Regions from separate parts of the Kitasatospora sp. NPDC001309 genome, predicted to be linked through region 1. Evidence: riboswitches for the same ligand, from Rfam matches in the RefSeq annotation. Region 1 holds a riboswitch; each other region holds the start of a gene.

What was found. A riboswitch is a leader RNA that binds a small molecule or an ion and turns the genes downstream of it on or off. The one in region 1 is predicted to bind S-adenosylmethionine.
Region 2: linked by a shared signal. The riboswitch ahead of ACFY2K_RS16570 (IclR family transcriptional regulator) and the one ahead of thrC (threonine synthase) in region 1 are both predicted to bind S-adenosylmethionine.
Region 3: linked by a shared signal. The riboswitch ahead of ACFY2K_RS41630 (aminotransferase class V-fold PLP-dependent enzyme) and the one ahead of thrC (threonine synthase) in region 1 are both predicted to bind S-adenosylmethionine.

Annotation. Positions count from the first base shown of each region.
Region 1 covers NZ_JBIAXC010000028.1:5,936-8,189, reverse strand. The annotation lists gene thrC (threonine synthase) at 1-823, opposite strand, end outside; SAM riboswitch class I at 841-976, opposite strand; gene ACFY2K_RS25810 (glucosyl-3-phosphoglycerate synthase) at 1,126-2,130, shown strand; gene ACFY2K_RS25805 (trehalose-6-phosphate synthase) at 2,169-2,254, shown strand, end outside.
Region 2 covers NZ_JBIAXC010000014.1:23,368-25,621, reverse strand. The annotation lists gene ACFY2K_RS16580 (MarR family winged helix-turn-helix transcriptional regulator) at 1-341, opposite strand, end outside; gene ACFY2K_RS16575 (transporter suffix domain-containing protein) at 350-643, opposite strand; SAM riboswitch class I at 761-903, shown strand; gene ACFY2K_RS16570 (IclR family transcriptional regulator) at 1,103-1,816, shown strand; gene ACFY2K_RS16565 (neuraminidase (sialidase)) at 1,931-2,254, opposite strand, start outside.
Region 3 covers NZ_JBIAXC010000077.1:17,857-20,110, forward strand. The annotation lists gene ACFY2K_RS41630 (aminotransferase class V-fold PLP-dependent enzyme) at 1-1,360, opposite strand, end outside; SAM riboswitch class IV at 1,412-1,529, opposite strand; gene trpD (anthranilate phosphoribosyltransferase) at 1,673-2,254, opposite strand, start outside.

The sequences.
Region 1 (2,254 bases):
CCAGGCCCAGCTTGATCAGCTCCTGCAGACCCTTGTCGATCTTCGTCAGCTGCGAGCCCGAGGCGATCGGGATGACGATCTGCTCCGGCAGCCGCCAGCCGAGCTGCTCGCAGATCTCGTACGCCAGCGTCTTGGAGCCCTCGCCGTAGTACGGCCGCAGATTGACGTTGACGAAGCCCCAGCCCTCGCCGGCCGGGTCCCCGATCAGCTCCGAGCAGAACCGGTTCACGTCGTCGTAGTTGCCCTCGATGCCGACCAGCTCACCGCCGTACACCCCGGCCATCACGACCTTGCCCTGCTCCAGGTCGTGCGGGATGAACACGCAGGAGCGGAACCCGGCCCGGGCCGCCGCCGCACCCACCGCACCGGCCAGGTTGCCGGTCGACGAGCAGGACAGCGTGGTGTAGCCGAACGCCCGGGCCGCCTCGATCGCGCAGGCCACCACCCGGTCCTTGAACGAGTGCGTCGGGTTGCCCGAGTCGTCCTTGACGTGCAGCTGCGCGGTGAACCCGAGCTCCCGGCCCAGGTTGTCCGCCTTCACCAGCGGGGTCCAGCCGGGGTTCAGGTTGGGCTTCGAGGCGACGTCGGCCGGCACCGGCAGCAGCGGCGCGTACCGCCAGATGGACGCGGGGCCGGACTCGATCCGCCTGCGCAGCTCCTCGGCGCGCTCGCCGCCGAACTCGTAGGCGATCTCCAGCGGCCCGAAGCACTCCACACAGGCGAAGCTGGGGCCGAGCGGGAAGCGGGTTCCGCACTCCCGACAGGACAGGGCGGCGGCGGGGCCGAGGTCGACGGAAACAGGTGCGGCGATGTCGATAGCCATGATGGCGGAGGCCTCTCTCCTCATCTTCCCCGCGGCGCGGTCGCGCCACAGGCCGGAATTGGCACCTGTCCCGCCGGGGCCTGTCAACGACAGCCGAGCGAGAAGGTTGCCGGGACGTCAACGGGCCGTTCCCTCAGTCCCTCTGGATGAGCTTGTGAAATTGTGGTGGTGCGCAGCGGCGACCCCGGCGTGCAAAGGTCCGACCGCTGTACGAAGACTGTATCCGAAGGCGCCAACCCTGAACGGGACCGTCCGCCAAGCGAGATGACCCGTCCCACCCGATCCCGCCGAGGAGAGTCACCGTGCCCGCCGAACCGACCCACGCCCTCCTCCCACAGGCGGCGTCCTGGCTCCGCCGCCGCTCGTGGAGCGCGGCCGAGCGGCCGGTCGACGCCCTCCTCGCCGCCAAACGGCGCACCGGCCGGACGGTCAGCGTCGTCCTCCCCGCCCTCGACGAGGAGGCCACCGTCGGCGACATCGTCCGCACCGTCCGGCGCGAGCTCATGGACCGGATCCCGCTCGTCGACGAACTCGTCGTGGTCGACTCCGGCTCCACCGACGCCACCGCCGCCGTCGCCGCCGAGGCCGGCGCCCGGGTGGAACACCGAGACCGGATCCTCCCCCGGCTGCCCGCCGTCCCCGGCAAGGGCGAGGTGCTCTGGCGCTCCCTGCTGGTCACCCACGGCGACATCGTCTGCTTCATCGACGCCGACCTGCGCGAGTTCGACCCGGCCTTCGTCTCCGGCATCGTCGGCCCGCTCCTCACCGACCCCGACATCCACCTGGTCAAGGCCATGTACGACCGCCCGCTCGAGACCGAAAGCGGCGCGATCGTCCCGGCCGGCGGCGGCCGGGTCACCGAACTCGTCGCCCGCCCCCTGCTCAACCTCCACTGGCCGGAACTCGCCGGCTTCGTCCAGCCCCTCGGCGGCGAGTACGCGGCCCGCCGCTCACTGCTCGAACGGCTGCCCTTCCCCACCGGCTACGGCGTCGAACTCGGCCTCCTGGTCGACGCCCTGGACCAGGTCGGCCTCGACGCGCTGGCCCAGGTCGACGTCGGCGTGCGGCACCACCGCCACCAGGACGGCCAGGCCCTCGGCCGGATGGCCGCCACCATCTACCGCACCGCCCTGGAACGCCTCGACCGCTCCCACCGCCTCAAGGCCTCCGCCGACCTCGTCCACCCCCACCTCACCCAGTTCACCCGCGACCCCCACACCCGCGCCTTCACCGCCCACACCCACCCCGTGACGGCCCTGGAACGCCCCCCGATGCACACCGTCCCGGAATACGCCACCCGCCGCTGACGGGTTTGCCGCCCCGACCCCCCGGCAACATCCCAACCATGGGCGATCTCACGACCGAACGTTCGAGTGCGACCGGAACCGCCCCCGTCCTGGTGGCCTCCAACCGGGGACCGGTGTCCTTCGG
Region 2 (2,254 bases), on a different contig from region 1:
GCCTGCCGGTAGGCCGCGCCGCGGGCCTCCAGGCGGAGGACGTGGACGCGTCCGTCCTGGGGGCTGCGCCGCCGGGAGAGGTAGCCGTCCTCCTCCAGGCGCGCCAGGTGCTGGCTGACGGCGCCCCTGGACACGCCCAGGTGCTCGGCCAGGTCCTTGGGGGTGATGCCCGGGTCGGCCACGATCCGCGCGAGCACGAGGTGCTGTTGGGCGGTGAGCCCGAAGTCGCCGTAGCGGGGCGCGTGCCGTTCCGAGAGGACCCACAGGTCCGCGAAGAGCCGGTCGATCCGGGTGATGCGGGCGTGCAGGTCGGCGCTGTCGGGTCTTTCTCCGGTGTCCATCGGGCCCGTCAGTCCGTGGTCGGCGGCTGCTCGGCGGCGCGGCTGCGCCTCCTGAGCCCCAGGCGGGACCGGACTGCCCGGACGGCCTCCTTGCCGACGCCCGCCATGCCGATGAGGGCGCAGGTCTCGGCGACCACGAGCGTCCCGCCGAAGGCGGCGGCCTTGGTGCCGGACTCCAGCGGGAGGAAGAGGATGACGAGGACGGCCACGTAGGTCAGGGCGCTCAGGATGAGGAGCGCGATGCCGATTCTGAACCTGAGCGGCTTCTTCGGGGGCGCTGAGGTGGCCGGGGTCGCAGTCATGGAAATAGTTTAGAAATCTAAATCATCCGTGGTCAAGGACCCCGGCGGGCTCCGGGTCGAGGGGCGGTCGGGAAAGGGTTTGGCGGGGCGGCCGGGAAATCTTGTATGGTTCTTCGCGAATCATCCAGAGGGGTGGAGGGACCGGCCCTACGAAGCCCCGGCAACTCCCCGTTCGACCCGGCGTCCGAAGTACGCGCCGTGCCGTCCGGGGTCAGTGCCAACTCCGGCCTGTCGCCAACGTGGCGCGGGGAAGATGAGGAGACACGGTGCTCTCAGTGCTGTCCTTCGCCCGGGCGCTTCCCGCCCCGGCCCTTTCGCGTACCCGTTTCGTGCTCGGCGCAGGCGATCTGCTGTTCCCGCAGGCCTGTTTCCGCTGACCACCCCGCTCCCACCCCACCGGAGCGCCCGTGAGCCGTACCCACCCGTCGCTCACGGGATCTGAGACTGGAGTACCCGTCCATGGAGAACACGAGCGGCGTCGGCGTGCTCGACAAGATCACCTCGATCCTCGGCACCCTGGAGGCCGGTCCGGCCACCTTGGCCGGGCTGGTCGACGCCACCGGGCTGGCCCGGCCGACCGCCCACCGGATCGCCGTCGCACTGGAGCACCACCGGCTGCTCGGCCGGGACCTCCAGGGCCGGTTCGTCCTCGGCCCGCGGCTCGCCGAGCTCTCGGCGGCGGCCGGTGAGGACCGCCTGCTGGCCGCGGCGGGCACGGTCCTCACCCACCTGCGCGACGTCACCGGCGAGACCGCCCAGCTGTACCGTCGGCAGGGCGAGGTCCGGATCTGCGTGGCGGCCGCCGAACGCCTCTTCGGCCTGCGGGACACCGTGCCGGTGGGCCTCGCGCTGCCGATGAAGGTCGGGTCCGCCGCCCAGGTCCTGCTGGCCTGGGAGGAGCCCGAGCGGCTCCACCGCGGCCTCCAGGGCGCCCGGTTCACCGCCACCGCGCTGAGCGGGGTGCGGCGCCGGGGGTGGGCCCAGTCGATCGGCGAGCGCGAGCCCGGCGTGGCCTCCGTCTCCGCGCCCGTGCGGGGCCCGGCCGGCCGGGTGGTGGCCGCCGTTTCCGTCTCGGGGCCGATCGAACGGCTCAGCCGGCACCCGGGGGCCCGCCTCTCCCAGGCCGTCATCGAGGCGGCGGGCCACCTCACGGACGCACTGAACAGGCCCTGACCGGGCCGTCGGCTGACGTGGGGTGACCGGTCCGGGGCCCGGACCGGACCCGAGCGCTCGGGTCCGGGCGGCCGCCGGCGCGGAGCTCCTCCGCGCCGGCAGCCGCCGGTCGGGTCAGCGCCGCAGGTGCTGCACGGCGCGCGGGCCGGCGGCGGGCGCCCCGGTGCGCGCCGCCCCGGTGGTCGGTGCGGCCGCACCCGGGCTGCGCAGGGTGTCCGGCCGGAAGCGGCCGCTGTACACGTCGGTGGAGTTCAGCGGGGCGCCGCTGTTGGCGGTCACCAGCACCGGGCGGATCCGGTGGCCGTCGGTGATCAGGGCCTGGTAGTCGCCGAGGAAGTGGCCCCCGGCGTACGGCGCCTGGAGCCAGTCGAAGACCGGCGAGATCTGCCGCTCGACCGGACTGTTCTCGCCGCCGCGCGGGAAGCTGAGCAGCCAGGC
Region 3 (2,254 bases), on a different contig from region 1:
TCGCGCGACGCGTGTCGGCGACGCAACGGCCGCCCTCGTTGCGGTAGTTCCACGCCGCGCCGTCCGAGACCAGCTCGCGGACCGCGGCCAGGAAGCGCTCGACGTGCTCGTCCGGCGTGCCGGCGCCGAAGCTCACCCGGATCGCGTTCAGGCTGCGCTCACCGGGCAGCGAGGGCTCGGGCGCCCCGCACTCGGAGGGCGCCACGTCCTCGTCCCCGAGCAGGGTGCGCACCAGCGGGTGGGCGCAGAACAGCCCGTCGCGCACGCCGATGCCGTACTCGGCGGACAGCGCGGCCGAGAAGTGCGAGCTGTTCCAGCCCTGGACGACGAAGGACAGCACGCCCACCCGGGCCGAGCCGGCCCCGAACAGGTTCAGCACCCGGACCTCGGGGATCTCCGCCAGCCCCGCCGTCAGCCGCTCGACCAGCTCCCGCTCCCGGGCCTCCAGCGCGTCGAAGCCGGCCTCGGTGAGCGCCCGACAGGCCGAGGCGATCGCGTAGGCGCCGATGACGTTGGGCGAGCCGGCCTCGTGCCGGGCCGGGCCGGTGTGCCACTGCACCGCCACCGAGCCGTCCAGCTCCCGGGCCACCGTCCGGGTCGCCCCGCCGCCGGCCAGGTAGGGCTCGGCCGCGTCCAGCCAGTCGGAGCGCCCGGCCAGCACCCCGGCGCCGAACGGCGCGTACAGCTTGTGGCCGGAGAAGGCGATCCAGTCGACGCCCAGTTCGCGCACCGAGACCCGGTGGTGCGGGGCCAGCTGGGCGGCGTCCAGCACCACCCGGGCGCCGTACCGGTGCGCGGTCCCGGTCAGTTCGGCGACCGGCCACAGCTCGCCGGTCACGTTGGAGGCGCCGGTGACGCACAGCAGCTTCGGGCCCTCCGGCGCCGCGGCCAGCGCCTCCTCCAGCGCGGCCACCGCCTCGGCCCGCGAGCGCGGCGCCCGCAGGTAGCAGACCTCCAGCCCGGCGTGCGCCCACGGCAGCAGCGAGGCGTGGTGCTCGGTCTCGAAGGCGAACACCCGGGTGCCGGCCGGGACGGCGGCGGCCAGCAGGTTGAGCGAGTCGGTGGTGGCGCGGGTGAAGACCACCTGGTCGCCCTCGCGCAGGTCGAGGAACTCGGCGACGGTCCGGCGGCTCTGCTCGAACAGGTCGGTGGACAGCTGGGAGAGGTAGCCGGCGCCGCGGTGCACGCTGCCGTAGTAGGGGGCGTAGGCGGCGACGTCTTCCCACACCCGCTGGAGGGCCGGCGCGCTGGCCGCGTAGTCGAGAGCCGCGTAGCCGACCTTCTCACCGCTGACGAGCGGGACCTCGACGTCGTGGCCGAGGACGGCGAGCGGGGCGGTGGTTCCGAGGGAGAGGGACATGAGGATGCACTCCTTCACGGGTAAGGGACCCCGGGAGTGCTGATCGTCCGGTGTCCGCGCTTGTCGCGCGGACGGCTTGCCCGGCGACCCGGTCCTCACCCAGGGCACCCCGCCACGGACGGAGGGTTGCCGGACAGCGAGCTGGGGCTTCGCGCTGTCACTCATGACCTGGCGAAGACTCTAGGTCGGGTACGTCGGACGGTCAAACAGGCATCCACCATCCGGACAGCCTCCTCGGCGCGCCCCTCCGGCTCGGGGCGGGCAGCCGGAGGGCCCGTGCCGACGCATCGACACGGGCCCTCAACTACCGGCTCAGATCCGGCTGGTGGCCTCGGACCAGCGCCGCAGCAGGTCCTGCGCCCGGCCGGAGTCGATCGCCTCGGCCGCCCGCACCATGCCCGCCGCGAGCTGCTCCGCCAGCGGGGCGTCGCCCAGCTCCAGCGCGACCAGCGCCGCCGCCGTGTTCAGCAGGACGGCGTCCCGCACCGGCCCGCGCTCCCCGGCCAGCAGCCGGCGCGCGACCTCGGCGTTGTACGCGGCGTCGGCCCCGCGCAGCGCCTCGATGCCGACCAGCTCGATGCCGACGTCCCGCGGGTCGAACGTGGTCTCGGTGACCACGCCGTCGCGCACCACCCAGACCCGCGAGGTGGTGGTGATGGTCAGCTCGTCCAGCCCGTCGTCGCCGCGGAACACCAGCGCGGTCGCCCCGCGCCGGGCGAGCACCCCGGCGATCAGCCCGGCCAGCCGGGTGTCGAAGCAGCCGATGGCGTGCGAGGTGACCTTCGCCGGGTTGGTCAGCGGGCCGAGGATGTTGAAGGCGGTGGGCACCCCGAGGTCGCGCCGCGCGGTGGCGGCGTGCCGCATCGAGGGGTGGAACTTCGCCGCGAAGCAGAA